Regions from separate parts of the Glutamicibacter sp. BW80 genome, predicted to be linked through region 2. Evidence: riboswitches for the same ligand, from Rfam matches in the RefSeq annotation. Region 2 holds a riboswitch; each other region holds the start of a gene.

Region 1 (7,921 bases), on a different contig from region 2:
TAGCAGCGTTTTGCCGGAGTCTTCTCCTACCAAGGCAATTCCCCAGGCGGCGAGGGCCCCGGCAACAATTAGTGGCCAGCCGCGGCGCATAAACGTGCCCAAACGCAAGCCCGCCAGCGGCAAGGCAAAGAGCGTGGCAAGGATAACCACGCAGGCAGAGACCCAGTCGATCGTCGAGATCAACGGCAAGGTTGCCGCAGCGATCGCACCCAGCTTGGCCAGCGGATTGATCTTTGCAAGCCAGCTCTCCCCTAGGGGCGCGTCGAGCATCGGGCCTTGGCGTACCGGTGTCGGCTTGGCATCCGGATGCTCACGGGTCAGCACGACCTGCGCCGCGTTGAGCGCGTGAGCAAAATCTTCGTCGTGGGTCACCGCGACCACGGTTATCCCCGATTCAAGTGCCTCGATCAGGATGTTGGCCAGTTCCAGCCACGTATTGGCATCTTGCCCGAAGGTCGGTTCGTCCAAGATCAATACATCTGGTGAGGCGGCCAGCACCGTCGCTACCGAAAGTCGGCGTTTCTCGCCACCGGAGAGCGTGAACGGGTTGGCCTCGCCCAGATGGGCAAGCCCCAAGCGGTCCAGCAGTTCCTCCACCCGCAGAGCTATCTGCGCTGGAGCGTACTTCTCGTTCTCCACCCCGGCCTGGCGTGCCCGGGTAGGTGCGAATGCCAATTCTTCGCGGACGCTTTGCGTGACGAATTGATGTTCCGGTTCCTGGAATACCGACCCGATCCGTGCAACCAATGCCCCTGCCCGCCAGCTGAAGGGCTGCGGACTCAGCCCATCGGCCAGGTTGCTGCTTGCTTCGACACTGCCCGTAGCCGGCTCAAGCAATCCGCCTAAGGTCAGCGCCAAGGTGGATTTCCCTGCACCATTTTCCCCGCGAATCACCAACGCTTGGCCGGCGCGCAGCCGCAAGTTGATTTCGGCTGTGGGCACCGCTTGTGCATGGCGCGCCGCGCGCAGTTTCACCGCCGCGAGCAGTTCCTCGCCCTCGCGTGAGTGGAGAGGTTCGGTGTGTGGAACGTAGCCGGGAATCCAGATACCCGCCATGGCTAATTCACGGCGAATCTTTTCATTCTCAAAGAGCGCCCGCGGCTCGAGGTCGTGGGCGATCCCGCCGCCAGGGGCAAGGACGAGTACGCGGTCAACGTGCTCTGCCCAGGCTTGCAAGCGATGTTCCACCACAAGCAGTGTCGCACCGGTGTCATTGGCGGCGGCAAGCACCGCATCACGCAGCGGCTCGATCCCCGAAGGGTCGATATTTGCGGTTGGTTCGTCCAGAAGCATCAGACCGGGGCCCATGGCAAGAATCCCGGCCAAGGCCAGCCGCTGCTTCTGGCCGCCGGAGAGTTCCTGGGTGCGGTGCGACAAGTCCAGATTCCCAAGTCCTACCGCGCGAAGCACCTCGGGGATTCGCGACCGGATCAGTTCCGGAGCCATTCCAAGATTCTCCGCGCCGAAGGCGACATCGTCACCGACCCGGCTCTGCACGATCTGTGTTTCGGGGTCTTGCTGCATCAGCCCGACCGGGAAGCTTCGGGCGAAGGCATCTCGTCGCTGAATCTGCAGTTTGCCGGTCGCCTGCTGCCGTTCGTCGATCTCAAGAACTCCAGCCAAGGCGTGCAAGAGCGTTGATTTACCGGCGCCGGATGGGCCTAGCAGCAGGACCTTTTGCCCGGCAGGAATATGCACGTCCAGTCCGCTGAGCGCCGGCAATGGACGTTCGGCATGGTGCCAGCCAAAGTTGTCGGCCGTGATCTCAAAGCCGCCACCGCCGAGGTGCCCGGGGGTGGCTTCGGTAGTCGAAGAACTCAATTCAGGCACTGCGCAGCGAACCTTCAAGGTGTGCCGAACGGCTAGCCAATGCTCCCAGAGCACCGGTCTTCGCCAGAGCACGGGTTGCCAACCACGAGAGAAGTCCGGCAATAACTAGGCCGGAAATGCCCATGGCAACTACGTGGAACAGCTTCATCGCCTCGGTGTACTCAGCGAAGTAACCCAGCAGGTAGGCTTCGCCGATTCCGCCGAAAATTCCCGACATGAATCCCGCAAGCAGTGCCACCGGCAGGTTCCACCGGCGGTACCTCACTGCGGCAAAGACCACCTCGGCTCCGAGCCCCTGGATCAGGCCGGAGAACAGCACCGCTAATCCCCATTGGGAACCTAGCAAGGCTGAGATGACGGCGGCGAGGATCTCGCAATACAGCGCGGCACCGGGTTTCCGGATAATCAACGCACCGAGCACCGCGGGAAAAAGCCACATGCCAGATACGAAGGCGCTTGCCGGTGGGAAAGCCACGAAAGCAAGGCTGACCAATCCGTATCCGGCGTTCCAAGCCCAAAAGATAACGCCCGAGGCGACCGCGATTACCGAGGCCACAACGATGTCGACCACGCGCCAGCTGGCACGGTTAGTTGCTGGTGCAACGTTCATAAGGTTTGTCCTCCTATGTAAGGAGGGGAGATGCACGGACCGGTGGGCGTTTAATCGCGCGCCATGATCCGCATCCGAGATGCTCGACTTCCTTCGCCGGTACTAGCCGGGGCAGGTTCGAGGGTCTGCGATCTATCGCACTCTCAGCGTCTTGCACCGCGAACGGCATGACGCTCCCCTGTCGGAATGATTACTGCTCAACCACCATACCGCAGGTATGCTGGGCTACAGAACGAAACCTTACGACGCGAATGCGAGGTCCTCATGAACTCAGTGCAGAAGCTTGTTACCCTTGGAATTTCAATGGGAGCGGGAATGCTTGGAAGCCGACTGGTCGACAAGGTCTGGAAAGGCTTCACCGGAAACGACGCGCCACGTCACGGCAAGGAAGCAGCCGCGGAAGCGAGTATGCGCCAGGCTTTGGGGTTCGCCATTTTCTCCGCCGTGGTCGCATCGATTATCCAGGTGCTGGCTGATCGCGGCACCAACAAGGCCATGAAGAAGTTCAGCAAGTAACATTGCCGAATTCCTTTGGTGGGGCAGGCCATTTGGCCTGCCCCACCAAAGTTTAACCAGCAGCTAGGTGCTCTCGGGCTCGTCGTTCTGTGCAGGTTTCGCTGGCGGCACCGCTGCGGTGGTTCCGGTCGTCTGCGAATGATTGCTAATGACCTGTTTTAGTTCATCAACATGCAAGGTTTCTTTCGCCACGTGCTTCGTGCGATATCCGGCGCGGCCAATCATGTGCGCCGATACCGGGGCAGTCAGCAGCTGCAATCCCCAGGCCAAAGCAAAGACCGGGATCAGTCCCCAGCTGCGCAAGTGGATGATGAGTCCGGCGAAGAGCAGCAGGAAGCCCAATACTTGTGGTTTGGTGGCCGCGTGCATGCGTGAAAGCAGATCCGGGAAGGTAATTAAACCGATTCCGGCGATCAGCGACATCAGGGAACCAAGTACCAGCAAGAGCGCAGCGAGTGCTTCTAAGAACGTGTCCATTAGGCGTTCCTCTGATCCGATACGAACCGCGAGACGGTAACCGAGCCGATGAATCCCAAGGTGCAGGCAACCACCGTGAACAGCAGGTAATCGGTGTGCCGGTTCAGCGCCATGTCTAGGCACAGCGCACTGGAAATGATCAACAGCATGACGTCGAGAGCGAGCACCCGGTCAAGAATCGAGGGGCCCTTGAAAACCCGCCACAGGCAAGCGATAGAGGCCAGCGCCAACATCACTCCGCCAATCCATACAGCTATTTCAATCATTTCTTGGGCTTCCTGCTGGAGAAATCCGGACCGCATTCATTCTTGATCGCCTCGTATTCATCGGGGCTTCCGATGGCCATGATCAACCGGCGTTCAATGTCGTGGATATTCGCTCGCGCCTTTTCCACATCCGCATCGCTATTCACATCGAGATAGTGCAGGTACAAGGTGGAACTGCTGCGGTCCACGTCCACCACGAAGGAACCTGGGATCAGGGTCAGCACATGGCCCACGGTCATCACTACCAAGTCAGATTCGGTGCGCAGCGGCACTGCGATCACCGCGCTGCGTGCCTTCTTACGGCGTACTATCGCAACTCGCGCCACATGGCCGCTGGCGACGAATACCTGCATCAGGAACCACGCGAAGAGCTTCAGGCAATACCAAAGGTTTATTCGTCCGGGAAGCACCACCGGCGGCAGCGGGAATAGATTCACGATGACGATCGAAATAATCGCGCCAAACAATAGATTCCCGGCCGAGAAGTCCTGCCACAGTGCACCCCATACGAAGATGAGCAGCAGGAGCAACGGCCACTCCTGCTTGAAGGTGGCACGGTGACGGACACCGGAGGTATCCAGCGCATCATCGATGCGCTGGTCACGATGTTTGAGGTTCTTGTCCTTCATGCGCCTTTCCTCCTAACTCAACGGTAGTACTGCGTTGATGAATGGTTCACGTGCAATCAATTCGGCCGCCACGCGTTCACAGAAGGCGAAGATCGGCCCGGCGAAAATGGTCAGCGCGATACCTGCGGCAACGAGCGAACCGGTCGCGTAGCGCATCCCCCAAGGCAGGGACTCGGATTCCAACTCGCGGGCAAGCTTCCTGCCCAGATGCGGGGACTCGGCGCCGCCTGCCGCGGCATGTTCCAGAACCCGCGTCGATTCTGCGATCAATTGCGCGTTCGGCACCTCGGCATCCGCCGCACGGCGCCAGAACATACGCGCCCACACACGAATAATCGCAAGCAGGGTCAGCAAACTGGTCAGCAGCCCGGCGCCGATGACCACCCAAGTCAAGGCGTCTGCCTCGGACGACGCCGCATGCAACAGCCCGAACTTCCCGAGGAATCCGGAGAAGGGCGGGATGCCGCCGAGGTTGATGGCCGGAATGAAGAAGAGCACGGCAAGCATCGGAGACAGCTTGGCCAGCGAGCCGAGTTTGGTCACGTTCGCGCTGCCTGCTCGGCGTTCGATGAGCCCGGCAACCATGAATAGCGAGGTCTGCACGATGATGTGGTGGCCCACGTAGTAGATGGTGGCGGCGATGGCCAGCGGTCCGCCGACGGCAACACCGAAGATCAGGTAGCCGATGTGGCTGGTTAGCGTGAACGAAAGCATACGTTTGAGGTCCGTCTGGGCCAGCGCACCGAGAATACCGATGACCATGGTCAATGCCGCAACCACCAGCAGCGCGGCGTTAACCGTCCCGCCGGGGAACAACAGCGTTTCGGTACGGATGATCGCGTACACCCCGACCTTGGTCAGCAGCCCGGCGAATACCGCGGTGACCGGGGCCGGAGCCGTTGGATAGGAGTCCGGAAGCCAGAGTGAGAGCGGGAAAACGGCGGCCTTGATGCCGAAAGCAATAAGCAGCAGCACGTGCAGGATCAGGTGCGGGCCTTGGTCCAGTTCGGGCAGCTTCACCGCCAGGTCTGCCATGTTCACGGTACCTGTGGCGGCATAGATCATTGCGATCGCCATCAGGAAGATCACCGAGGACACCACCGAAACCACCACATAGGTGGTTCCGGCGCGGATGCGTTCGGCGGTACCGCCGAGGGTCAGCAGCACGTAGCTGGCGGTCAGCAGGATTTCGAAGCCGACATACAGGTTGAATAGATCCGCGGCGAGGAAAGCGTTGGACACGCCGGCGAGCAGAATCAGGTAGGCCGGGTGGAAGACCGATACCGGCCCCGGTTCGTCCCCATCGGCCAGGCCCTGGCTGGTCGCGTAGAACAGCACCGCGAGGGACACCACGGTCGAAATCAGCAGCATGAAGGAGCTGAAGCCGTCGACCATCAGCGCAATGCCGAACGGCGAGTCCCAGCCGCCAATATGGATGGCATAGCTTTCGCCGCCCCACACCGCTGCCACCATGCCGGCTTCGAGAACCAGCGTCAGGCAGAGGATGCCGATCGTGATCAGCCGCTGGACACGGAGGCGGCGGCGCGCCAGGAACGCTGCGCCGGCACCGAATATCGGCAGCAGAACAGCCAGCGGGGAGAGTTCGAGAAATTCCATGGTTACTCTTCCCCTTCTCTAATCGGTCGGCCTTCTTCATCGACGAATTCTGTCGTGTCCTCGGCTACCGGCGAATCTTCTTCTTCGTCATATGCGGTGGACTGCGAAACCTTAATATCCTCGGTATCGTCGGCAACCACATCGGCGCTGGTCAGCGCCCAGGAACGATAGATCATCGCGAGCAGGAACGCGGTCACCGCGAAGGTGATCACGATGGCGGTGAGGATCAAGGCCTGCGGCAACGGATCGGAGTACTCCTCCGGGGCAATGCTCGAATCGAACAGCGGCGCCACCCCGCGGCGTCCGCCGCTGGTCAGGATCAGCAGGTTCACCCCGTTGCCCAAGAGCATGATGCCAAGCAGCACGCGGGTCAGGGTACGTTCCAGTACCAGATAGAATCCGGCGGCCAGCAGCACGCCGGTAATCACCAGGAAGGTAATATTCACGCTCATCGTCCTACCCCCGAAGCCGTGGCGTGGGTGACATCGTGTTGTTCGATCGGTGAGCGCCCCTCGGAGAGCTCATCGATTTCGCTACCCAGGGAGCGCAGGACGTCCTGTACGAGGCCAAGGACCACCAGATACACTCCAATATCGAAAATCGTTGAGGTGACGAACTTATGTTCGCCAAAGACCGGCAGCCAGAATTCCCATACGTAGGTGGTGAAGATCGGGTCGCCGAAAAGCACCGGAATCACTCCGGCAATTCCGGCCAGGGCCAAGCCGCCACCGATCAGCATGCCAGGTGCGACACGCATCGATTCGGAGAGCTCCACGCGTCCGCCGGCAAGGTAGCGGATGGTCAAGGCCAGCCCCGCGATCAGCCCGCCGGCGAATCCCCCGCCGGGGGCGTTGTGCCCGGCGATCAGCGCATAGACGCTGAGCAGCAGCACCGTGTGGAATACCAGCCGGGTGACAATCTCGAAAATGATCGAACGCCGTTCGGCCACCAGCGTGTTGCCGGCCATCAGCCAGTCCTGGTTGCTGGAGCTGGCGAAACGCCGGGCCACGCGCAGCCCAACTTCCTTGCTCCGCTGGTCGCCCATGGCTTCGGAGCCGCGGTCGATGCTTCCCGGTGCTACATGATGGGCGCGCACGCGCTGCCCGAAGCTCCGGCCGGCGAAGATCAGCGAGGCCACGCCCGTGGCCGCAGCCGCCAGCACGGTGATCTCGCCGAAGGTATCCCAGACGCGGATGTCCACCAGCGTCACGTTCACGATGTTCTCGCCGAAGCCCTCGTAGTAGGCCAGATCCGGGTAGGCCAGCGAGATCGGGGCTTCGGTGCGTGCGGCCATCATCGCGATAGCGATATACACCACCATGATCGCCAGCGCGATGGCGAGCACCGCGCGGCCCCAATTGATCTCGGTCAGGCCAACCCAGAGGCGTTTGGGCAGGGCGCGCAGCGCCAGCACGAAGGAGACCAGCACGATGGTTTCCACCAACAGCTGGGTGAGCGCCAGATCCGGGGCGCCCTGCAGCGCGAAGATGGCAACCATCCCGTAGCCGGTCACCGAGACCATCAGCACCGCCATGAAACGCTTCGGCGCCACGATCGCGATCACGCAACCGGTGATGATGATCGCGCCGATGACCAGCTGGGCCGGATGATCGGCAATGACCCAGTTGGTGGGCCACGGAGTTTCGACGGTCAACGCGATGGACAGCGGCAAGATGAGCACGACCATGAGGATCACGCCCAGGTAGAAGGACAGCGAACCACGCTGGGTACGACCGGTGGTCCAAATGGCGACACGGTCCAGCACGTTGATGCTCCCGCGGTAGACTTCCTCGGCGGAAATCACGCTGCGCCGCAACGGCGCTCCGGTATCGGTGCGCTTGCGCAGCCAGAAGAACAAAATACCGATGGCCACCGAGATGGCGCTCAGTCCCAAGGCCGGGTTGAACCCGGCGAAAAGCATTAGATGCATCTGCCCCGGTCCGCCCTGCAGGAGCGACCAGTGGGCGATCAGCGGT
Region 2 (7,921 bases):
AGGCGGCAATGCCGGCGCCGCGGGTTTCGGTCATGAAGCGCGTACGGAAGCCGATCAGGCCACGGGCTGGAACCATGAATTCCATGCGGACCCAGCCGGTGCCGTGGTTGGCCATGTTGGTCATCCGGCCCTTGCGCGAAGCCATCAGCTGGGTGATTGCGCCGAGGTACTCCTCTGGCACGTCAATGGTCATGTGTTCCATTGGCTCGTTGACCTTGCCGTCGATCATCTTGGTGACAACCTGTGGCTTGCCAACGGTCAGTTCGAAGCCTTCGCGGCGCATCTGCTCGACGAGGATTGCCAGTGCCAATTCGCCACGGCCCTGAACTTCCCAAGCATCCGGACGCTCGGTTGGCAGTACGCTCAACGAAACGTTACCGATCAGTTCCTTGTCCAGGCGGTCCTTGACCTGGCGCGCGGTCACCTTGGCACCCTTCACCTTGCCGGCCAGCGGCGAGGTGTTGATACCGATGGTCATCGAGATGGCCGGTGGATCAACGGTGATCAGCGGCAATGGCTTTGGGTTCTCAAGGTCGGTGAGGGTTTCACCGATCATGATGTCCTCGATACCGGCGACTGCAACGATCTCGCCCGGACCGGCTTCTTCGGCCGGAACGCGGGCCAGGCCCTTGGTGGCCAGCAGCTCGGTGATCTTGACCTGCTTCATGGTGCCATCCTGGCGGGCCCAGGCGACGACCTGGCCTTTGCGCAGGGTGCCGTTGAAGATACGCAGCAAGGCAAGACGGCCAAGGAATGGCGAGGCGTCAAGGTTGGTGACGTGCGCCTGGAGAACTTCGCCCTCGTTGTAGGTCGGGGCCGGCACGTGCTTGATGATGGTCTCGAACAATGGCTCGAGGTCCTCATTGTCTGGCAGGGTGCCGTCTTCTGGCTGGTTCTTCGACGCGTAGCCGGCCTTGCCCGAAGCGAAGACGACAGGAACGTTCAAGATCGCGTCCAGATCCAGATCTGGAGCTTCATCGGCCAAGTCCGAGGCCAGACCCAGCAGCAGATCCATGGAGTCGGAGATGACGCCTTCGATGCGCGAGTCCGGGCGGTCGGTCTTGTTCACGACGATGATCACCGGAAGGTTGGCGCTCAAGGCCTTGCGAAGCACGAAACGGGTCTGTGGCAGTGGACCTTCGGAAGCGTCAACCAGCAGAACCACGCCATCGACCATGGAAAGGCCGCGCTCGACCTCGCCACCGAAGTCAGCGTGACCCGGGGTGTCGATGATGTTCATGGTCATGTTCTTGCCCTCGGCGGCCGGACCGCTGTAGAACACCGTGGTGTTCTTAGCAAGAATGGTGATGCCCTTCTCGCGTTCCAACTCGCCGGAGTCCATCACGCGATCTTCGGTTTCACCGTGGCTGTCGAATGCACCAGTCTGCTGGAGCATTGCGTTGACCAAGGTGGTCTTGCCGTGGTCAACGTGAGCAACGATTGCTACGTTGCGCAGGTCGTCGCGACGGATGAGAGTTGTATCTGACATACGGGAAGGCTCACTTCGTGTAGAGAATTTAGGGTCTCGGAGGCGGGGCCACAGGCGACCCAACATACTATTTTACGCGCTCGAGGCAATTGCGTTGTTTATCTGTGGCGCAACATACAGAAATTACTTGATTAACGGGATCTAGCCGCGTGTTGAAATCCAATAGCGGAGCTTCGTATTTCCGCCGTTTTCTTCAACCGAGGGACGGTTTTGATCTATTTGGCCGCCGCACGCGATAATCGTTGCGCGCGAGGCGGCGTTCTGCTTATCACAGGTTACCAAAGCCGAGTCGACACCGTGGGATCCCAGCTCGGCGAGGGCGAATCTGCACAGTTGGGTGGCGATTCCCTGTCTGCGAAATTTCGGGACTACACCATAGCCCAGGTGTCCGCCGACTTCGCTGAGATAATCGTTGAGTTCGTACCTCACCGAAACACGGCCAACGAGTTGTCCGTCCAGTTCGGCAACGAACAGTCCGCTGCGCACCCATCCCTCGGGGACGAACTCGCCGCTGCGCCCCTCGGCCATGCGCTCGATGTACGCCTCCCAGTTTTGGCGTGCGGACCACGTCGGAAGAAAATCAAAGTCATCGTCCAGCAAGTCGTGATGAGCGGCGATAGCCTGCCTTTCATCATCCGGAACAAGCTCTCTGATCACTAGTTTCGTGGAACGCTGCATAACCTCAGTATGTCAGCACCGGCTAGTAAGTCACTATTTCATCGCGGATTTCCGCAAGCCACCCAAGCGTTCCCCCGCGCAAACTCCGCACCCGGGCGCTGCCTTCGGGGAGCGACTGGTTCAATTCCGTGGCGGCGCGCAGCGAGCGAACACCGGTTTTGCACACGAAAACCAGCTCGGTTGCGGGGAAGCTCTGAAGCTCCCGCCAGCCTTCGTTGGCAAGTCTTTCCAGCGGGAAGTGGACACTGCCGGGAATGACCGCAAGCTCGCGTTCCCACCCCTGGCGAACATCTACCACCAGGACTTCCCGGGCGGCCCGAAGCAGTTCAAATTCACTTGCGTTCAGCTCCTGGGCGGAGCCTGCAACCGCACAGGACGCCACGGTATATTCACCGAGCCCGGTGACCGGAGCACGCTCCGGATCTCGTGCAAACGTCAAGATGCGAACGCTTGCCTCCAACGCGTCGTAGAGCCAGAGCTTTCCGCTCAAAGGTTCTCCGACGCCGGTGATCAGCTTCAGCGCCTCGGTGGCCATCAGCGAACCGATGACTCCGCAAAGGGCCCCGAAGACTCCTCCCTCGGCACAGGAAGGGACCGAATCCGCTTCCGGGAGGTCGGGAAAAATATCCCTGAGCATTGGGCCCACTCGGGGGTCGAACACCGAGACCTGACCGGAGAATTGGAAGATGGTGCCCCAGACCAGCGGCGTCTGGGTCAACTCCGCGGCATCGTTTGACAGGTACCGGGTGGCGAAATTGTCGCTGCCGTCAATCACCACATCGTGTTCGGCAAAAAGTTCCAACGCGTTGCCAGGATCCAGTCGCTGTGCGTAGAGCCGCACAGAAACTTCGCTGTTCAGTTCTTCCGCCAGGCGCCGCACCGATTCAACCTTAAGCTGGCCCTGGTCCGTTTCACGGTGCACGGTCTGGCGTTGCAGATTCGAGAGTTCGACGGTGTCCGGATCGATCACGCTCAGCTCTCCGACGCCGGCCGCGATCAGGTAGCTGGCGATAGGGCTGCCCAATCCCCCAGCGCCCACGATCAGTACCTTCGCGTTCGCGATACGCTCTTGGCCTTCCACACCCACCCCGGGCAGGGACAGATGGCGGGTGTACCGGGCGAGTTGTGCACGGCTGCGCGGCGGCATCGGCTTGGTAGACATCAGAATTCTCCAACGAGTCTTTGCATCATTCCCGCTGTCGGAGATGAGGCCAGCGCGAGATCGCGTTGCGGAATACGCCCGGCAAGGAACGCCGCGCGCCCGGCCCGGACCGCGTCGCGCATCGCGGCGGCCATCAAGGGCGCGTTTTGCGCTCGGGTCACCGCACTGGCGAGCAGCACCGCATCGCAGCCGAGCTCCATCGCCTTGGCCGCATCCGAGGCGGTCCCCACCCCGGCGTCCAGGATCACCGGAATCCCGGCGCGTGCGGTAATCGTTGAGATGTTGTGCGGATTCAGGATCCCCATTCCGGAGCCGATCGGGGATCCGGCCGGCATGACCGCTGCCACGCCGAGCTGTTCGAGCCGCATGGCCAGGGCCGGATCATCGTTGGTGTAGGCGAACACCTTAAAACCGTCGGCGACGAGTTCTTCGGCCGCGGCGAACAATTCGATGGGATCCGGCAGCAGCGTATGCTCATCGGCGATCACCTCGAGCTTGATCCAGTCGGTTTCCAACGCTTCGCGCGCCAGCTGGGCGGTGAGCACCGCATCTCGCGCGGTGAAGCATCCGGCGGTATTGGGCAGCGGGCGCACCCCGTTGCGCGCCAGAAGCTCGTACACCGATCCGGAACCGGCCGCGGCGAAATGGCGAATGGCGACGGTGGTCAGCGCGGTGCCCGAAACATGCAGGGCCTGCTCGAGGGTATGCATCGAGGTCGCCCCGCCGGTGCCGAGAATCAGCCGGGAGTCGAAGCGTTCCCCGGCGACCTCGAAGCCATCGGTGTCAAGAGTTAGCTCTTCCATCTTCAGCCTCCCTGAGCCGCGGTGACGAGTTCAACCCGGTGGCCGGGCTTCAGCTCGAAGTCATTCCAGCCACTGCGCGGGACAACTGCCGAGTCCACCGCCACCGCAACGCCTAAACGCGACCCGTCGCTGGCCCGTCCGTCCGTTCCGATGCTCTTTCCCAAGTGCGCCGCGAGCAGCTCGCGCACGGTGCTTCCCGCCGGCACGGTGGCCGCCTCGGTGTTGAGGATAAATTCGATCTGTTGCATCTTCTCTGGCTCCTAAAATGGTGTGCTGTTGGCGAGTTGCGCGCCAAACCTATCGAGTGAAACGCTGGTCAGCTGTTGTGCATCTGCCGGGTTCCCGAGCAGCAGCTCGGTCCCCAGCCGTGCGCCGAGCGGGGTAAGCAGCACCCCGTGGCGCGAATAACCGGTGGAAACCACCAGTCCCTCATCTACGCGTCCGAGCAGCGGCCGATCATCGGGTGTCGCCGGTCTGGCCCGCACGATCGCCTCGTTCAAGGTGGTGTCGACGATGCCCGGCACGAGCCTGCGCGCATTGTCCAGCAGGGCGTGCATTTCTCCCACGTTCACCTGCTCTTGGCCGTCCTCGCGGCTCGACGCGCCCAGCACGAGGCTTCCATCGGTGCGTGGCACCAGGTAGACCGGCTGCCGATGCACGATTCCGCGCACGGTGTGCTTGATCAGCGGCGCGCCCACCGGTCCTTGGAGCCTGAGGATGTCTCCGTAGACCGGGCGCAATGGCAGAGCCGGCGCACCTGCTAGCGCGCCCAACCCGTTGGCAAGCAGTACCTGATCGCCATGGATTTCTTGGCCAGTTGAGGTAAGCACTCCACTGGTCCGTGATCCCTGGCGCAGCAGCCGCACCGCCGTTTCGCGCACGATCGACCGGTCAAGCTCATCGATCAGGATGCGCAGCAGGGACCGCGGGTCCAGTTGCTGGTCTTCGGCGCAGCGGATGGCGCCGGCGATGCCGGTGGCAAGCGCCGGCTCGAGTTTGCGTGCCGCGCTGCCCAGCAGCCGCTCGGCGCTGAATCCCAGCGAGGCTTGCAGCTTCATGAGCGCAAGCAGTGCGTCCATATCCGCGGTTTCGGCGGCGACGACCAGCGTGGAGTTTTCTACGTACGCTGGTCTGCTGCCGGTGGTTTGTTCCACGCGGTCAATGAATGCGGGGTATTCCTTGGCCGAAGTGGCCATCAGGCGGTGAAGTGCGCCCTGTCCCCAGGTGGTTTCGGCGGTCGGTGCGAGCATTCCCGCCGCGGCGTGGCTGGCTCCTAGCCCAGGCGCCGGATCCACTAGCGTGATTTCGGCGCCGCGGGCGCGCAGTTCGAATGCCGTGGCAAGCCCGATGATTCCGGCGCCGACAATGACTATATGCACGAAGGCATTTCCTTCCTACGGCGGCATGACCCGCATCAGGTGTAGCGGTCGGCACATGGCCCTCTCAGCCCAATCGCTGTTGGGCTCCCGCGGAGTACTTGGATTATAAGCATGCCTCAGCTCACTTTGGCGAACTTCATGACTTCAACCTGTGCTTCTGCCTGTGTTTTACTCGTTGGCATGAGCGAATTCAGTGGTCCGGAGGATTTGTCTACCGATCATCGGCTGGCACAGGTTGTCATCGATGGCGAACGGCAACTGCTCTTGCCTGCCGTCCGCCGGGATCGGCAGGCATTATTGCGGCTGCTCCACGCAGATTTCGAAGAGGTTGGTGCCTCGGGCAGGTGCTATTCTCGCGCGCAGATTATCGAGCAGCTGTGCAATGAACCAGTCGTTGAATCGACTAGGGACGAAGTGCATGATCCGCGCGTGCGCAGGCTCAGCGATTCGCTGCTGATGCTGCGGTGGCGAACCAAGCCGGAGAACCTGAGCCAACGCACCTCGCTCTGGGTTCATTCGGCCCAAGGTTGGCAATTGCTCTTTCATCAAGGCACCGGTCAATCTGCGTCGTCCCAGATCAGCGGCCGGCGGCTCGGCGCCGCTGGGCAAACGACGGCATCTTTGCGTCCGCTTCGCCTAGCGGATGCACCGCAAGTCCTCGCGGCCTTCCTTTCGAGCCCGGATATGGCCCGGCAAGGCGAGGTGAGTACGCTTGCCGAGGCCGAAGCCTATGTCCGCATGTTGCTCGAATTCCCGGCCCGGCAGGTTCCGTTGGCCGTCGTCGAGAATTCTGCGCTCGTTGGCCTGGTGTGCGGGATCATCGATGAGGCGAACCTGAGCGCCTGGGTCTGGTATTGGCTGCACGCGGAGCATCGGGGCCGCGGGTTGAGCAGCCGGGCGTTGGCCGCCCTCTCGGCGGAGTTATTCTCCAGCTACCGCTTGCAGCGACTGGAGTTGGGTTTGCGCGTGAACAATCCGGCGTCGAGGATAGTCGCCGAGCGTTGCGGGTTCATTCTCGAAGGACGCGAGCGCGGCAAGTTCCTGATCGATGGCCAGCGGATCGATGTGTTGAATTATGCGCGGTTGCCCACCGATCCCATCCCGCCGATCAGTCCGCTGGAGTTTCGCGCGGAGGCGGCGGGAGGCTGATTTTCTTCGGGGCCGCAGCGGAACGGAATCGAGTAGGTGGGGGTGTCTAGCCCCCACCTCTCACACCACTGTGAGTCTTGTAGTGGCTGGTCTGGGATCAGCTGGCAAGGTAGGAACCAGGCCTCTCACTGCCGGGAACATGACTCATCACACTACTGACCCGTATGGTGTCATTGTCCGGAATTGTCTGCTCTCGGTGGTGGGCGGCCGGCACCTACCCGGCCCACCCCGGTAGCCTGATCAGAAGATTGTCCACCCAACAGGGCGTGACCCATCACAGTGTTGCTCCGACGGTGACCTCTCCCCGGACCGGTACCGGCCGTACGGCCGAAACCCTTGTCCGTGAAAAGAAGAGAGCACCGAGCCGCATGACTATCCTCCCCCAGAGCATCGCCAAAACATACTCCTACATCATCGGCGTGGACACCCACGCGAAAAAGCATGTCTACGCCATCATCACCAACAGTGGTGAACACCTCGAAACCCGCGATTTCCCCACCACCAGCGCCAGCATCAAACGAGCCATCGCCTGGGTCGACAGACGCACCGGTGGAGATGCCAACACCCTATGGGTGATCGAAGGAACAGCCTCCTACGGAGCGATCCTCACCGGCGCCGTCTCCGACGCCGGTTACACGGTCGCCGAAGCCCCCGGCGGCTACGCAAAAGCCGGACGCGGCGTGGGCAAAACTGATCCACTAGACGCCCAGAGAATGGCCGCAGCAGCGCTACCAGTGGACTGCGAAAAGTTACGTATTCCACGGCAGAACGACGGGGCCCGCGCCGCATTACGCGTACTGGTCACAGCCCGTGACATGCTGGCCGTAGAACGCACGAAATACGTCAACGCACTCACCGCGCTTCTGCGTGTGACCCTGCTGGGTATCGATGCCCGCAAACCCTTGAGCAACGCTCAGATCCTCGAGGTGGCGGGCTGGCGCACCCGGGATGAAACCATCGAATTACGGGTTGCCCGCGCCGAGGCGGTACGCCTGGCCCGACGCATCGGTGAACTAGACACGGACATCAAGGAGAACTCCTCGGAAATGTCTGAATTGGTCAAGCTCAGCGAAGGCAAGGAACTGCTTAACGTCACAGGTATTGGGCCGGTGGTCGCGGCGGTCTGCGTAGCGGCCTGGTCGCATCCCGGCCGAGTGCGTTCGGAGGCCGCGTTCGCCTCCTTGGCGGGAGTGAATCCTATCCCTGCGTCTTCGGGGAATACGGTGCGCCACCGGCTCAATCGGAGAGGGGACCGAAAGCT
Region 3 (7,921 bases), on a different contig from region 2:
CATTTCCAGCGGGTTTCATGGCCGTGCGGGCCGCCGGTTCATGCGAGCTCGGCCATAATTTGGAAAGAATCCTTACAATAGGCGTTCGGGCGGTGCGGGGATCCGCGCAACCCAGCCCCGAAATCCCGCGCAAATCGGACGAGGCGCCGACGCCGGGCAGTTCCGGCAGGGCAAAAGAAAACCGGCATCATGAGCTTGATCACAATGCCGGCTGGTTCTTCGGTCTTGGCTTAGCGCTCAACCGGCTCAAGGTTGCTATTGCGCAGCTTGGCCACGGTATTCATCAGGTGGTAAACCACCAGGGTCGCGATGGTGCCCAGCGCGATGCCGCCCACCTGGAACTGGCCGAAACTCAGATCGGTGGTGACCGCAATCGCGATAATCAGTCCGGTTCCGGCGGTCATCAGGTTCACCGGGTTCTGGAAGTCCACCTTCGCCTCGATCCACAACCGGGCACCGATAATGCCGATCATTCCGTACAGCACGATCCCCAGACCGCCGATCACCCCGGCCGGAATGGTATTGATCAGGGCGCCGAATTTCGGCAGGAAGGCCAGCGCTATCGCGGCGACCGCCGCGACCCAGTAGGCCGCGGTGGAGTAGACGCGCGAGGCGGCCATCACGCCGATATTCTCCGCATAGGTGGTCGTCGCCGAGCCGCCGCCCATGCCGGCCACCAGGGTTCCGACGCCATCGGCCATCAGCGCTCGCCCATTGAATTCGGAGAGGTCCTTGCCGGTCATGATGCCCACGGTGCGCACATGGCCGATATTCTCGGCGATCAGCACGAATACCGCCGGCAGGAACATCAACGCCACGCTGAAATCAAAGCTGGGGGCATGGAACTGCGGCAGCCCAATCCAGCCGGCCTGGCCCACGGCGGCAAAGTCCACCTGGCCCTGGAGGAGTGCAATCGCGTAGCCGATCACCAGGCCCACCAGGATCGACAGGCGCCCGAGCAGCCCCTTGAACGCGACGGTGGACAGCACCACGGCGAGCACCGTGAGGAAGGTCGTCGCCGGGAAGTCGCGCATCGGAGCCAGCGTGGCGCTGGCGAGGTTCAAGCCGATCAGCGCGACGATGGTGCCCATGACCACCGGCGGCATCAACGCGTGGATCCACCGGGTGCCGGTCTTCGCCACGATCGCGCCGACGATGAACAGCGCCGCACCGGTCATCGCGATGCCGCCCAGCGCCGCGGAGAAGTCGTCGCCGACCTTCGAGGCCATCACCGGGGCGATCAGCGCGAAGGAGGAGCCCAGGTAGCTGGGCACCTTGTTCTTAGTGATCAGCAAGAAGATGATCGTCGCGACGCCGGTGAACAGCAGCGTGGTGGTCACCGGGAAGCCGGTCAGCGTCGGCACCAGGATGCTGGCGCCGAACATCGCCAGAATATGCTGGGCTCCGATCGAAATGGTCTGCGGCCAATGCAGCCGCTCATCCGGGGCAACAACCTCACCTTCGGTGATGGTCTTCCCGTTGCCGTGAATGCTCCACTTCATGCGTTCCTCCAGAATTCCTGGCCCCGCGTTTAGGCCGTAGAGAAGTATACGCCCTTCGCGTGCGCTTGGGCGAAGAAAGTCAGCTCATGCTCGGCCGAACGCCGGAATGCATCCCACATCCGCTCGCGCAACCCCGGGTCCGCGAGCCGCCAGGCGGCCGCCACCAGCTCGATGGCCGCCGCGGTGGCCTCGTCGAACTCCGCCGAACTGTAGGTGGCCAGCCAGCTCTCATACCGGTGCCCGGCATGATTCGCGGCGCTCAGCCGATTGCCAATGTCCTGGTAGATCCAGTAGCAGGGCAGGATCGCGGCGATCAGCTCCGGATAGCTTCCGGCGCAGGAGCTGAGGTGGTTGACGTAGTTCAACGTGGTGGCGCTCGGCTCGGGGGCCAGGTCCAGCAGCTCGCTGCGGTGCAGCTTCAGCTCGCCTTCCAGGATGCCTTCCGCACCCTTGGCCCAGAAGCGCTGGGCCTCGAGCTGCGGGGCCAGCGCGCTGGCCTGCGCGAGCACCTGCGCATAGCGCTGCAGATACAGGGCGTCCTGGGCCAGATAGTACTCGAAGCGTTTGCGCTCCAGCGTGCCCGCGGAGAGCTCGCGGATGAACTGAAGCTCATCGATTCCACCGCGCAACCCGGCGATCCGCTCCCACCAATCGGCCATCGGATCCGCGCTTTGCCCCGCGAAGAGCCCGGCAAAGTGGTTCACCGGTCCGTGCCCGCTGCCCACCTGCAGCTCATCGGCCGCGGCAATCGCCGCGAAGAGGTACTCCTTCGCCGCGCCCAGGGCCTTGGCCCAATCCCCGCCGCGGGCATAGTGCGTGGCCAGCGCGCTGGATAGCGTGCAACCGGTGCCGTGGGTGTTGCCGGTGGCGTGGCGTGGGCCGTCATAGCAGGCGATCACCCCGGCCGGACCCACCAGCGCGTCGGGGCAGCTTTCGGTGGGCAGGTGGCCGCCCTTGGCGATCACCAGCACCTCGTATTTGGCCGCCAGGCGCTGGGCCTGCTCCAGCAGTTCCTCCCAGCCGCGCACCGGCGGCTCCCCGAGCAGCGCCGCAAGCTCTGCGGTATTCGGGGTGAGCACCTCCGCCCGGGAAAGCAGCGCGTCCAACGCCGAGCCATCGGCCAGCAGCCGGTCCCCGCTGGTCGAGATCATCACCGGGTCCAGCACCACCGGGGCGTGCACCGTTTCCAGCCATCGGGACACCGCGGCGATGATCTGCGGATCGGCCAGCATGCCGATCTTGATCGCGTCGATGCGCACATCTGCGGACACCGATTCCAGCTGCTTGGCCACGAATTCCGCGTCGACGGCCTGCACCGCATCCACCCCTAGGGTGTTCTGCGCGGTGAGCGCGGTGATCACGGCCATGCCGTAGCCGCCGTTGGCGCCGATGGCCTTCAGATCCGCCTGGATGCCCGCGCCTCCCGAGGGGTCGGAGCCGGCAATGGAAAGAATGTTGAGGCTCATTTGGCACCTTCCCAGCGGTCCAGCAGTTCGGCGCTGGCCGCCTGCGGATCCTCGGCGGCGCAGATCGCGCGGACCACCGCCATGCCGGCGGCCCCGCCGTCGCGCAGCGCCGCGGCATCCGCGGCGGTCAGCGAGCCGATGGCCACGGCGGGCAGCTCGGTGAGCCGCTTGGCCCGCAGGAATCCATCGATGCCCAGCGGGGTGGGATGGTCCTTCTTCGTGGGCGTCGCGCGGATCGCCCCGACCCCCAGGTAATCGAGGTATTTCGCGTCGGCGTTGGCCCCGGTCAGCTGTTCATCGGTGGAAGCGCTGAGCCCGATAATCCCCTCGCCGATGATTTCGCGGGCGTAGCGCACCGCAATATCCTTCTGCCCGATGTGGATGCCGGTGACCGCGGCACCCGCTGCCCGTGCCGCGAGGAATACGTCGATGCGGTCGTTGACCAGCAGTTCGGCCTTGCCGGCGGTGAGTTCTGCCGCCGCGCAGGTAAGTTCGAAGAATTCGCGGGCGGTCTCGTTCTTGGCCCGCAGCTGCACCCATTGCACACCCGCGGCCACCGCACCTTCGATGACTTCCAAGGTGCTGCGCGGCTGGCAGCTTTCGGTGTTGGCTACCAGGTAGATTCCCAGATCACGCATTATTTGCCTCCTCAAGGCGCAGGTTGTGCAATTCCTCGGGGTCCAGCAGCGAGAGTTCGTCGAGGAAGGCCGCGGCGAAACTTCCCGGACCGCGGCCGATGGCCAGGGCCTTTTCGGCGGCCAGTCCGTACAGGCCGTGGGCTGCGATCGCCGCGTCGAACGGGTCTTCGCTCACCGCGAGCATTCCGGCGCAGATTGCACCCAGGGCGCAGCCGCCGCCGGTAATCCCGGTCAAGCCGATCCCGTTGCTGTGCACCAGCGTGGTGCGTTTGGCATCGATGATCGCATCGGCCGCCCCGGAGATCGCGACCACCGAACCATATTCGGCGGCCAACTGGCGTCCGGCCTCGATGGCCGCGTGCACGGTGTCCTGCGCGTCCACTCCGCGCCCGGTCGAGCTCCGCCCGGCCAGCGCCAGAATTTCCGAGGCATTGCCGCGGATCAGGGTGGGGCGCTGGGTCACGATTTTTCGCGCGAAGTCAGTGCGCACCGGCAATGCGCCCACGGCCACCGGGTCCAGCACCCAGGGGGTGCCGGCCTGGTTCGCACCGTGAACCGCTTCGTCCATGGCGCGCAGCTGTTCGGTGCTCGGGGTGCCCAGGTTCACCAGGACCGCGGAGGCCACCGCGGCAAATGGCCCGGCTTCGCCGGGCAGGTCGGTCATGGCCGGAGCCGCCCCGGAGGCCAGCAGCGCATTCGCGGTGAAGTTGGTGACCACGGTATTGGTCAGGCAAAACACCAAAGGGGATTGTTGCCGGTAATTCCGGGCAACGGAAGTCAGGGTCATGCGACATCCCTCCGCTAGTTTGAACTAGTTCAGGTTCGACGGGTCTCATCTCAGTCGGTGAATCCGACACCCCGTGTCACTGGCTAGAGCGTACTCACCAAAGCCGCGGAAGAACAAATTATTGCCGCGCCCGGCGTTGCACCAGCGCCCTGACGGTGGCCTCGTCGATTCCCTGAGCTCGGGCCAGCTCCCACACCCGATCCACCGCTTGAACCAGATCACCGGAGGATTTCTCCATATCGGCTCCGGCGTTCACCACCGTTCCGGCACGCCGCCGGGAGGAAACCAGGCCGGTGGCTTCGAGTTCCTTGTAAGCGCGGGCCACCGTCCCGGAAGCGACCCCCAAATCGGTGGCCAGTGCCCGCACCGTAGGGAGCTTGCTTCCCGCCGGCAGCTCGCCCAAGGAAATCAGCGAAGAGATTTGCGTGCGGATCTGTTCATAGGGCGGAACCGCCGCGTCCAGGTCCACGAAAATATGTTGGCTCATACGCGCTGCGGCACCCTAGTTTCTGGGCGGGCCAAAATGATCACTGCCGGGCAGCAGAAGACGATGATCCCCACGGCCGAAACGTAGGGACCTGCCTCGTAACCCCAGGCCAGCATGGCGACGGCCGCCGCGGTGACTACACGGAGGGCGCGTAGTTCGTGAACCTGGCGATACCAAATTTCTTGCTCCACGGTGACATCCCAAGGCAAGGCCGCACGCCGAACCCACCAGATGTGGCAGGCGGTAGCGGCAAGCAACGCGAGGAGCGCACCCAGCGCAAAGACCGGTTTGACCGGAACTAGACCCCAAAAATATTCGAATGGTGGATTGATCAGCAGGTATGTGGCGCCGATGAGCAAGAGTCCGGCGAGCACATAGACATAGCGCGGCAGGTCTGCGCTGTGCCGAGCCAGTGAATGGGTTCCCCTGGACTTCAGGTGCAGGTAGCCCAGGAACCCGGCATTGAGCACCAAGAACAAGAGGGCTACCACCAGGAGCGACACAATTGCCTGCGGGGCATTCTCACCGGGGCGCGCATTGTCCGCGTACTCGGTCTGCACAAGCGAGGAGGAGCAGGCCAGTGCGATGAGTGTGAGCGCGGTGGTGAGGAATCCAATGGCAAACAAATTTTCGCGCATCCGCAAAAAGGAGGAGGCAGGCTTTGGGCTAGTGGTTCTGGCAAAATTTTCCGGTGGCTTCCACAATGCCATGGCGATGAAGGTGATGAGCATGGCCACGTTAGCGGTGTTTTGCCAGGGTTGATACATGGTGCGATCCAGCGACATAAGCCACGAGGCCTTGTAATGCAGCGACGAGGCTCCAACGGAGGCAAAGGCCAGGATCGAGGTGCGCAGCAGCCGGTTGAGCCAGACTTCGCGCAATACCTGGTTATCGTGGGGGCTGAGCGAACCAAGCGGTTTGCGCAGCAAAATGAAGAGCATCGCGATGAGTAGGGCCAGCGCCAGGGAGGCCAGGTTGATGGCAAACAGGGCCAGCATCTGGTCCGCCGCACGCAGTCCGTCGGTCGCGGACTGCGAAACCCAGGTGCTTCCGTAGGCGTCCGAGGAGGCAACCTCATATTGCGGGGGGACCCCGGTGACGTCGCGGATCATCCACAGGGTAAGACCGGCGCCGAGGAGTACCAGCGCGGCGACGGCACTCAAGGCCTTAGGCAACGGCGTCATCATCGAGCGAGGTTCCAGGGAGGCCGCGCGCACATTCGCCACCGACGCCGGCCAGGAGTAGAGGCCGATCAGATAGATCGACAGCAGCCAGAGTGCCGGACCGGTGGCGGCGAGCAGATCGCTGGCCCACAGGGATTCGCCGGCGCCGGCATGGGCCGCTTGCTGGTTGCTCACCCCGCCGGAACTGCTTACGAAGAAGGCAATCAGCGCGCACCAGAAGGAGTGGGATCTCGCCCGCAGCAGTGCGGGCCTGTTGTCTTGACGGGCAACCGTGCGCAGCCACGCGTAGATCAGGGCTGCGCCGATCGCCATGCTGAACGCGGCGGTGGAGAGTTGATCCATAATTACCTCCGTAAGTTGAAAAACTAATGTATCAAACACCTGATACAAATGGAATATCCCGGGGAATCAATGAAGTAGCATCGAGCCATGGGTCTCTTTACCTCAAATCCGCTTCCAGATCCCGTCGGCGACGCCGCACCGCCGGTAGACGAGCATCCCTCGCGCATCACCGAGGTCCTCGGGCACCTGCGCCGATCCGCCGACACCCGCATCACGCACCCGCGGCGCTTTCGCGCCCAGCAGCTGCGTGCCCTGGAAAAGATGCTGGCCGAACGCACGGGAGAATTCCTCGACGCGCTCGCCGAGGACCTTGGCAAGAGCGCCACCGAGGCGAAGTTCAGCGAAATCGACGTGGTCCGTTCCGAAATCGACCACGCCCAACGGCATCTCTCGGAGTGGATGGATTCAACCGCCGTCAAGGTTCCCTTCGCGCTGCAGCCGGCCATGGCCAAGGTCGAACCCCGGCCGCTGGGGGTCGTGCTGATCATCGGGCCGTGGAACTATCCCTTGCAGTTGATGCTGGCTCCACTGGTCGCCGCGATCGCCGCCGGAAACGCCGCGGTGCTCAAGCCTTCGGAGCTCGCACCGGCCACCTCGGGGGTGCTGGCGAAACTGCTCCCGATGTACCTGGACGCCCGGGTCTACGCGGTTATCGAGGGCGGAGTGGACACCGCCACCGAGCTGCTCGCCGCACGCTGGGACCACATCTTCTTCACCGGTGGACAGCAGGTCGCGCGGGTGGTCGCCGAAGCGGCCGCCAAGCAGCTGACACCCACCACCCTCGAGCTCGGCGGCAAGAGCCCCGCGGTGGTAGACAACCAGTCATTGCCCACCGCCAAGCGCCTGGCCTATGCGAAATTCATGAATACCGGACAGACCTGCGTGGCCCCGGACTATGTGCTCTCCATCGGGGACACCGACGCATTGATCGCCCGGCTCGGCCAGGCGATTGCCGGCTTCTACGGCAAAGACCCGATCAACCACCCGGATTACGGCCGAATCGTCAGCCGGAAGCATTTCGACCGACTGGTGGGCATGCTCGATTCGGGTGAGGTGGTCCACGGCGGCGACTACGACGCGGACACCTTGCGCATCGCCCCGACCATCATGCGCCAGGTCGACCTCGACTCGAAGCTGATGCAGGAAGAGATCTTCGGTCCGATCCTTCCGGTCGTCGAGGTGGCCTCCTTCGACGAGGCGCTTGAATTCATCGCCGCACGCCCCTCCCCGCTGGCCGCGTACCTGATGAGCGAGTCCCCGCGGCTGCAGTCGATCTTCTCCGATCGAGTGCGCGCCGGAGCGATTGTGCACAATGCGCCACTGGCCCAAATGGTCATCCCGTCCCTGCCATTTGGCGGGGTGGGGGCCAGTGGAATGGGCTCGTACCACGGCAAGTATGGCTTCGACCGGCTTTCGCAGATCCGCTCAGAACTCAGCAAAACGACGGTCATTGACACCTTGAGCGCAATATATCCTCCATATACATGGGCTAAGCGAAAGATTATTGATCGCTTA
Region 4 (7,921 bases), on a different contig from region 2:
CGGAGAACAGGGGAGCCTCGCCGCGCCGTTACACAACAGTTCACCAGCCCATCGCGCATCGCGATCCAGGGCCGAAGCAAGAATCTCTGCATGCTCCTGTTCAACATCGCGTTTCACGTCACGGGCGTCTGGTCCTGCGCAACGCCCATAGGGCTGGATCCGGACCGAGGCGTTTGTGTCGGGTCCGTCTGCAGCGGCACACCACGGCCACTCGCCCAATTTGGTGTGAAAATCTTGGTGTGAAGGATTCAACTCAGGTGTGTAATCATTCGGGTCTTCTGCCGAACTACGCGGGGAGCCATGCGGACAGTGGCAAATATTACGAGGAGCCGGTGCGCGTGATCATGAATGCCGGATTGCTCAGCGCCGATCCGGCAAGCGCCCGAATAGGCGCCTACTTTAATGCAGGTAAGTGCGCGCCACCTGATATGCGGTGCGCCGGATGAGCTCCAAAGCCTGCGATGAAAGCTCACCGAGATCGGCCGGGCCCTGTGCTATCGAATAGGCTGCGAGAATTCCCGACTCGGCGAGCAGCTCCTCGGCAAGGTCTACCGATCCGGCGATCACGATAATGTCTGCATCTCTGCGCGCAGCTTGCAGCACCCCGCTGACCACCTTGCCCTGCAGGGATTGCGAATCCAGGCGCCCCTCACCGGTAAAGACCAGCTGCGCGTCGGCAAGAATCTGGTGCGCGTTCAAAGCCTGCGCTACCAGTTCCCACCCGGGCACGAGCTCAACCTCGCAGTAAGATCCAAGGCAGAGCGCCAAGCCGCCGGCGGCTCCCATGCCGGGCTGCTCGCGCAGCTTTCGACCGGACGCGGTTTCCAAGGTGTCAGCGAGCCGAGCCAGTCCCGCATTCAGTGCTTCCACTTCCTGGGGCGAGGCGCCCTTTTGCGGTCCGAAAACCGCGGCGGCCCCGTTTTCTCCCAGCAACGGATTGGTGACATCGCAGGCGATCTGCCATTTGACTCGAGAAGCTCGCGAATCCAGACCGGAGATATCGATGCTCGCCAGGTCGTTCAGCGCACCACCGCCCGCAGCCAATTCTTTGCCCTGAGCATCGAGGAACTTCGCACCCAGAGCTGCGAGCAATCCAGCTCCGCCATCGGTGGTGGCCGAGCCACCAAGACAAAGAATGATTCGCTGCACTCCAAGCTCCAAGGCTTGAATGACAAGTGGGCCCAGCCCAAAAGTGGTGGCTTGAAGTGGTTGCCGCGGTACGTCACTGACCTGGGGCAATCCCGCGGCTTCCGCCGCCTCGATCACGGCGGTCGTTCCATCTGCAGACAACCCGAAACGCGAGTTGACGGTCCTGCCCAGCGCATCGGTTGTTTCAACGACCTTCGCTTCGGTTCCCCAAGCGTCGATCAACGCATCGAGGGTTCCCTCGCCGCCATCGGCAAAGGGAACGGCGGTGATCGATACCGTACGGGCCACAGAGGTAGCAGCCGCATTCACCCCTGCGGCGATCGCGTCCGCGACTTCGCTGGCCCGGGCGCTGCCTTTGAAGGAGTCCGGAACGATTGCCACATTTAGTGGTTGGGCCGCGGCTGGCGTGCGCTGTGTCATGGACTCAACATTAGGTGCTCTTGAATCCCGGGAATATAGGCAGGCATACATACTTTTGAGCACCAGCGAGCTGATTTATATGCATTACGCACCCTTGACGCGTAGCCGACTACTTACCGCCCTGCTGTTCGCGGTAGTCCTCGATTGACGCGTTGAACTTATGCAGAAGTTCTGCGAATTTGTTGACTTCTTCGGCCGGCCAATCCGAGGTAATGCGGTCGATTGCGCTGACCGAATGCTCGCGAACCTCCGTGAGCCGCTGCTGCCCCAGTTCGGTCAAGGCAAACTTTCGCGCAACACTGCCCGCCGGATCGAGGATTCGTTCGAGATAGCCGTCCCGCACAGCGGTGGTGGTTTGACGTTGCAGGGTCGAGGCGTCGAGGAGAAAAACCGTGCTCATTTCACCGATCGACATCGGCCCCTGGACTTCGATGCGGCTCATCAGCAGATAGACGCTGCGATCCAAGCCATCACCGCTTCGGCGCTGCGCGATGGTGTAGCGGCTGAGCAGCGTTTGCTCATACTCGATATCTGCTGTGCGGCGTTTCATGTACCTAATTCTCCACTTCTACTCATTCGATCATACCCGAACATGTATTATGAACATTTTATGTATCTTACACATTCATTCTGAGAGGCTCTCGTGTCCAAACCCACCTCTGCCGGGATTCCCGGCTCAGGTCTAGCCGTCGCCGTTCTCGCCTCCGCGGGCATCGCGTCGTCGATCACCCAGACCATGGTCACGCCGCTGATCCCGCAGCTTCCCAGCATCTTTGGCACCTCAGCGTCAAACACCGCGTGGATCATCACCGCCACGCTACTTGCAGCCGCGGTGGCAGTACCAATTTCCGGGCGCTTGGGCGACCTCTTTGGCAAACGGCGCATGCTGCTCATCCTGGCGCTGCCACTGATCCTCGGTTCCATCGTGTGCGCCATGGCCCCCACGGTGGAGGTCATGATCGTCGGCCGCGCGCTGCAGGGCCTTGGCTCGGGCATTGTGCCACTGGGCATCGCCATGCTCCGTGACCTGGTTCCGAAGGAACGCCTGTCTTCGGCCATCGCCACGGTCAGCGCCACGCTGGGCGTCGGAGGTGCAATTGGCATGCCGATCTCAGCCGCCGTCATTGATTTCGCCAACTGGCGCGCCCTGTTCTACGGCAGCGCGGTAGTCACGCTGCTGGTAGTCATCGCCATCTGGAAACTCATCCCTGCCCTGCCAGCAGGAGCCGCCGGACAGCGCTTCGACTGGCTGGGAGCCATTGGGCTGGGCATTGGCCTGATCTCGCTCATGCTTGCCGTCTCCAAGGGCTCCTCTTGGGGCTGGGCGGCACCGCTGACGCTGGGCCTGTTCGGAATCGCCGCCCTCACGCTGCTGCTCTGGGGCATTTGGGAAACACGGACCAAGGATCCACTCGTTGACCTGCGCACCGCTGTTATTCCGCGCGTGCTGCTGACAAATATCGCCTCAATCTTCGTCGGCTTCGGAATGTACGCCAGCATGCTGGTCATGCCACAGATCCTGCAATTGCCGTCGCAGACCGGCTATGGCTTGGGCCAGTCGATTCTCGCAGCCGGCCTCTGGATGGCTCCAGGCGGCCTGATGATGCTGGTGCTCTCCCCTGTCGGCGGGCGGCTTTCCGACGCACGAGGCCCGAAGTTCACGCTGGTACTTGGCGTTTCGGTCATCGCCGTCGGCTACGGACTGACCCTGCTGGGCATGAGTAGCGCGTGGAGCCTGATGCTCACCAGCCTCGTCATCAACGGTGGCGTGGCACTGGCCTACGGCGCCATGCCGGCGATCATCATGGGCGCAGTCCCCCGCAGCGAAACGGCTGCGGCCAATGGCTTTAACACGCTGATGCGTTCACTGGGTACCACCACAGGCGCCGCGGTCATCGGCCTGGTACTGGCCCAGATGACCACCGATTTCGGCGGAGCTTCACTACCGTCAGAATCCGGATTCCGCATGGCGCTGATACTTGGAGCTGGCATTTCCGTGGTCGCGGCCATCTTGGCGGCCTGCATTCCTAACGCCGGGAAGAAGCCCGCGATCGAAGTCGACGCATCGCAGGAACTCAGCCTGAACAAGTAGTCGCCCCGACTCTTCGGAATTGCCGAGTTTATGCTCAGCTTTGACATAGAAACCCCGGGTAATGTCGTAGACACCTCCTTGAAGGTGCGAGTGATGATCGTAAGGCTCCCGTTGGATATTGCCCAACGGGAGCCTTTCACTTTAAAGTTTCTCGTCTTCCTTGCAAGACCACGTTGCCAGTCGTGATACCTTGTTTGAGACCACACGGGTGCCCTCGCAGGGGCTGAGATCGGGCTAGCGCCGTCCGCGACCGTTGAACCTGTCCGGGTAATGCCGGCGAAGGAAGTGAGTTTCCCACAGTGGAACAATTTGAACAGCACCCTGCCCACACCCTTGCCTACCGTGAGTCTGCGGGAATTTCGGTTCCCGTCACGCAGATCCAGCTGGCAGATGCCCCCAACGGCGAGCCGAACGAACCGCTGCAGGTGTACCGCACCAGCGGCCCGGGAAGCGACCCGACCACCGGGCTGAAACCATTTCGAGAGTCGTGGATTCGTGAGCGTGGAGATGTCGAAAACTATGCAGGGCGCGAACGCAACCTGCACGACGACGGCAGATCCGCGGTCCGCCGCGGCACGGCGAGCGCCGAATGGGCCGGGCGCTCGGCACCACCGTTGCGTTCGGCCCCCGGGACGCGGGTCACCCAGATGCATTACGCACGGCAGGGGGTCATCACCCCGGAAATGCGCTATGTGGCCCTGCGCGAAGAATGCGACGTCGAGCTGGTGCGCAGCGAGCTAGCGGCCGGCCGGGCAATCCTTCCGCTGAATATCAACCATCCGGAATCCGAACCGATGATCATCGGCAAGGCCTTCTTGGTAAAAATCAACGCGAACATCGGCAACTCGGCGGTGACCAGCTCGATCGCCGAGGAAGTCTCCAAACTCCAGTGGGCCACCAAATGGGGTGCCGACACGGTGATGGACCTTTCCACCGGCGACGATATCCACACCACCCGTGAATGGATCATCCGCAACTCGCCGGTCCCCATCGGCACCGTCCCGATCTACCAAGCACTAGAGAAGGTCAACGGCGAAGCGAACGAACTGACCTGGGAGATCTTCCGCGACACGGTCATCGAACAGTGCGAGCAGGGCGTGGACTACATGACCATTCATGCAGGTGTGCTGCTGCGCTACATCCCGCTGACCGCCAACCGGGTCACCGGAATGGTCTCCCGCGGCGGGTCGATTATGGCCGGCTGGTGCCTTGCGCATCATCAGGAGAATTTCCTTTACACCCACTTCGACGAACTCTGCGAGATTTTCTCCCGCTACGATGTCGCATTCTCCCTGGGCGACGGGCTGCGTCCAGGCTCCATCGCGGACGCGAATGATGCGGCCCAGTTCGCCGAGCTGGATACCTTGGCGGAGTTGACCAAGCGTGCCTGGAAATATGATGTTCAGGTGATGGTCGAAGGCCCCGGGCATATCCCTTTCCATCTGGTGCGCGAGAATGTGGAACGCCAGCAGGAGCTTTGCGACGGGGCGCCGTTCTACACGCTCGGCCCGCTGGTCACCGATATCGCTCCGGGATATGACCACATCACCAGCGCAATCGGCGCGACCGAAATCGCCCGCTATGGCACCGCGATGCTCTGCTACGTCACGCCCAAAGAGCACCTGGGCCTGCCCAACCGGGATGATGTGAAGACCGGGGTGATCACCTATAAGATTGCGGCGCACGCGGCGGATCTCGCCAAGGGCCACCCGGGCGCCACGGCGCGGGATGATGCGCTGAGCAAGGCGCGCTTCGAATTCCGCTGGAATGACCAGTTCTCCCTTTCACTGGACCCCGTCACCGCTCAGGAATACCACGACGAGACGTTGCCGGCGGAACCAGCGAAGACCGCGCACTTCTGCTCAATGTGTGGCCCGAAATTCTGCTCCATGCGGATCTCCCAAGACATTCGGGATGAATACGGATCCGCCGAGGCACAGGCTGCATTGGCCGGGATGGCCGAGAAGAGCCGGCAGTTCCTTGAAAGCGGTGGCAAGGTATATGTCGGAGAAGAGATACCCGTTGGACCCGGCACGCTCTAGAACCGGGAAACCCGAAGCGCAGCCAAAGTGCCTGCACAGAAAGCGCGCTTAAAGTTATAAGTACCTCATTGAAGGTGCGAGTGATGATCGTAAAGCTCCCGATGGATTGTATCCATCGGGAGCTTTTCACTTTTAACCGTTCAACTCACCGGACGGCCCGAGCCCGACGGTTCAGACGAAGGCCCGAAATTTGTCGACGGAATGATCGGCAAACCTTTCCGCCGTTTCGGCATCAGCTACCGAGCGGTACTACGGGACCTTCCAACTCAAGATTCCGTGTTTGCCGGAGATCGCCAATACCCAACATCCAGCTCATTCACCTGATACCTCTTCTTCTGCCACCAGACGGATCCGTAATTCTTGCGGATCCGGTGCCGGGATAAATCGCGTGCCACCTACCCGTTGCTTGAATACGGAGCCCACCCAAAGCTCCAGCATAGAGTCCTGTCTTAGAGTGGAGTTACCTCATTGAAGGTGCGAGTGATGATCGGGAGCATCCCGCCGGGCAACCGGCGGGATGCTCTTGTTAATCGACAAGATAATCCTCGTCAGCGGGCCGATCTTGGATTGTCGGGTTATCTCGCGGAATTACTCAGCCCCAGCACAGAGTCGACTCTTAGGCTGGAGTTACCTCATTGAAGGTGCGAGTGATGATCGTTAGAATTCCCGCCGGCTTAGCCGGCGGGAATTCTTGGTTAAGCCGGGCGCCCTCGAGCGGCGAGAGGTTCCGTGAGAAAACGGTGGTGGCAGTTGGGCGCCGTCCATGGCCGTCACGCCCACACCACAGGGCGCACCGGCTTCCCGGGTTGAAAACCCCACACCGATCGCCAACAGAACTTAAAACGTCATCCACAGAGCCAGCGTAGTTCGGGGTATCCTCCGAGACCCCAATCGAAAATAGTGTTTGGACTGCTCGGCTAAGACATGTAGTACGCATCATGCACTCGGCGCTCGCTGAGGCTTCGGTAAATGAGATAATTCTGTCAGGTCCCCTCCGCATTTTCGATTCGGGGATGTCTAACTGAATGGAGCCCCTATGGCGATCGTGGCCACCGACCTGACTCCGCTAGAACGCCAGTCCGTATGGCGCACGCTGAAGTCCCCGAGACTTCTGAAAACCGAGCTTCTGGCCGGGTTAGTAGTCTCCCTAGCATTGATCCCGGAGGTTATCGCCTTCTCGATCATTGCCGGTGTGGACCCCAGAATCGGCATCTTCGCCTCGTTCACGATGTCGATCGTGATCGCTTTTACCGGAGGCCGTCCTGCGATGATTTCCGCGGCTGCCGGCGCGGTGGCCCTAGTGGTCGCTCCCCTGGTGCGCAGCCATGGGGTGGACTATCTCTTTGCCGCGGTCATTCTCGCCGGAATCTTTCAAGTCGTCCTCGCCCTGCTAGGTGTGGCGAAGCTGATGCGGTTCATCCCCAGACAGGTAATGCTCGGCTTCGTCAATGCTTTGGCCATTCTGATTTTTCTCTCACAGATGCCCGAGCTGACGGCTGTACCGTGGGTCGTTTACCCGCTGGTGCTGCTCGGGCTCGGCATAGTCTATTTCTTCCCCAAGATCACCAAGGCGGTTCCCGCCCCGCTGGTCGCAATCGTGGTGCTGACCCTGATCACCGTGTTCGCCAAGGTCGCCGTGCCTACGGTGGGAGATAAGGGAGAGCTGCCCGATTCGCTGCCCTTCTTCATCATCCCGCAGGTTCCCTACACCGTGGAGACCTTGAAGGTGATCGCGCCCTATGCGTTGGCAGTCGCATTCGTTGGCCTACTGGAATCGCTGCTGACGGCCAAACTCGTAGATGACATCACCGACACCCCGTCGAGCAAGACCCGGGAATCCTGGGGTCAGGGGACCGCCAATATCGTGACCGGATTCTTTGGTGGAATCTGCGGCTGCGCCATGATCGGCCAAACCATGATCGGGGTGAAGGCCTCCGGCGGGCGTACCCGCATCTCCACCATGTTTGCCGGCGTGTTCATGCTCTTGCTTGCGGTACTCTTCGGCGACATCGTGGCGCAGATTCCGATGGCGGCGCTTGTCGCGATCATGATTTTCGTGTCGTTCACGACGTTCAATTGGCACAGCATCCGTCCGAGCACGCTGAAGATGATGCCCAAGAGCGAAACCGCGGTCATGGTTGTCACAGTGGTCTTCACCGTGGCCACCAACAACCTGGCCATCGGTGTGGGCCTGGGCGTGCTCACCGCAGTGGTGCTC

The links. A riboswitch is a leader RNA that binds a small molecule or an ion and turns the genes downstream of it on or off. The one in region 2 is predicted to bind thiamine pyrophosphate.
Region 1: another riboswitch for thiamine pyrophosphate. It lies ahead of CIK76_RS02905 (ECF transporter S component); the one in region 2 lies ahead of thiO (glycine oxidase ThiO).
Region 3: another riboswitch for thiamine pyrophosphate. It lies ahead of thiM (hydroxyethylthiazole kinase); the one in region 2 lies ahead of thiO (glycine oxidase ThiO).
Region 4: another riboswitch for thiamine pyrophosphate. It lies ahead of thiC (phosphomethylpyrimidine synthase ThiC); the one in region 2 lies ahead of thiO (glycine oxidase ThiO).

Annotation. Positions count from the first base shown of each region.
Region 1 is NZ_NRGV01000015.1:97,409-105,329, reverse strand. It holds gene CIK76_RS02910 (ATP-binding cassette domain-containing protein) at 1-1,830, opposite strand, end outside; gene CIK76_RS02905 (ECF transporter S component) at 1,823-2,440, opposite strand; TPP riboswitch at 2,512-2,630, opposite strand; gene CIK76_RS02900 (DUF4235 domain-containing protein) at 2,705-2,956, shown strand; gene mnhG (monovalent cation/H(+) antiporter subunit G) at 3,020-3,433, opposite strand; gene CIK76_RS02890 (monovalent cation/H+ antiporter complex subunit F) at 3,433-3,699, opposite strand; gene CIK76_RS02885 (Na+/H+ antiporter subunit E) at 3,696-4,328, opposite strand; gene CIK76_RS02880 (Na+/H+ antiporter subunit D) at 4,341-5,945, opposite strand; gene CIK76_RS02875 (Na(+)/H(+) antiporter subunit C) at 5,948-6,397, opposite strand; gene CIK76_RS02870 (Na+/H+ antiporter subunit A) at 6,394-7,921, opposite strand, start outside.
Region 2 is NZ_NRGV01000026.1:1,545-9,465, reverse strand. It holds gene typA (translational GTPase TypA) at 1-1,489, opposite strand, end outside; gene CIK76_RS06190 (GNAT family N-acetyltransferase) at 1,631-2,167, opposite strand; gene CIK76_RS06185 (ThiF family adenylyltransferase) at 2,190-3,329, opposite strand; gene CIK76_RS06180 (thiazole synthase) at 3,329-4,132, opposite strand; gene thiS (sulfur carrier protein ThiS) at 4,135-4,380, opposite strand; gene thiO (glycine oxidase ThiO) at 4,393-5,511, opposite strand; TPP riboswitch at 5,507-5,612, opposite strand; gene CIK76_RS06165 (GNAT family N-acetyltransferase) at 5,692-6,660, shown strand; gene CIK76_RS06160 (IS110 family transposase) at 7,029-7,921, shown strand, end outside.
Region 3 is NZ_NRGV01000001.1:247,957-255,877, forward strand. It holds gene CIK76_RS01130 (solute carrier family 23 protein) at 231-1,502, opposite strand; gene thiD (bifunctional hydroxymethylpyrimidine kinase/phosphomethylpyrimidine kinase) at 1,532-2,968, opposite strand; gene thiE (thiamine phosphate synthase) at 2,965-3,606, opposite strand; gene thiM (hydroxyethylthiazole kinase) at 3,599-4,393, opposite strand; TPP riboswitch at 4,383-4,477, opposite strand; gene CIK76_RS01150 (GntR family transcriptional regulator) at 4,512-4,880, opposite strand; gene CIK76_RS01155 (hypothetical protein) at 4,877-6,406, opposite strand; gene CIK76_RS01160 (aldehyde dehydrogenase family protein) at 6,494-7,921, shown strand, end outside.
Region 4 is NZ_NRGV01000001.1:16,914-24,834, forward strand. It holds gene CIK76_RS00090 (glycerate kinase) at 400-1,569, opposite strand; gene CIK76_RS00095 (MarR family winged helix-turn-helix transcriptional regulator) at 1,679-2,119, opposite strand; gene CIK76_RS00100 (MFS transporter) at 2,213-3,661, shown strand; TPP riboswitch at 3,856-3,963, shown strand; gene thiC (phosphomethylpyrimidine synthase ThiC) at 3,961-5,703, shown strand; gene CIK76_RS00110 (SulP family inorganic anion transporter) at 6,740-7,921, shown strand, end outside.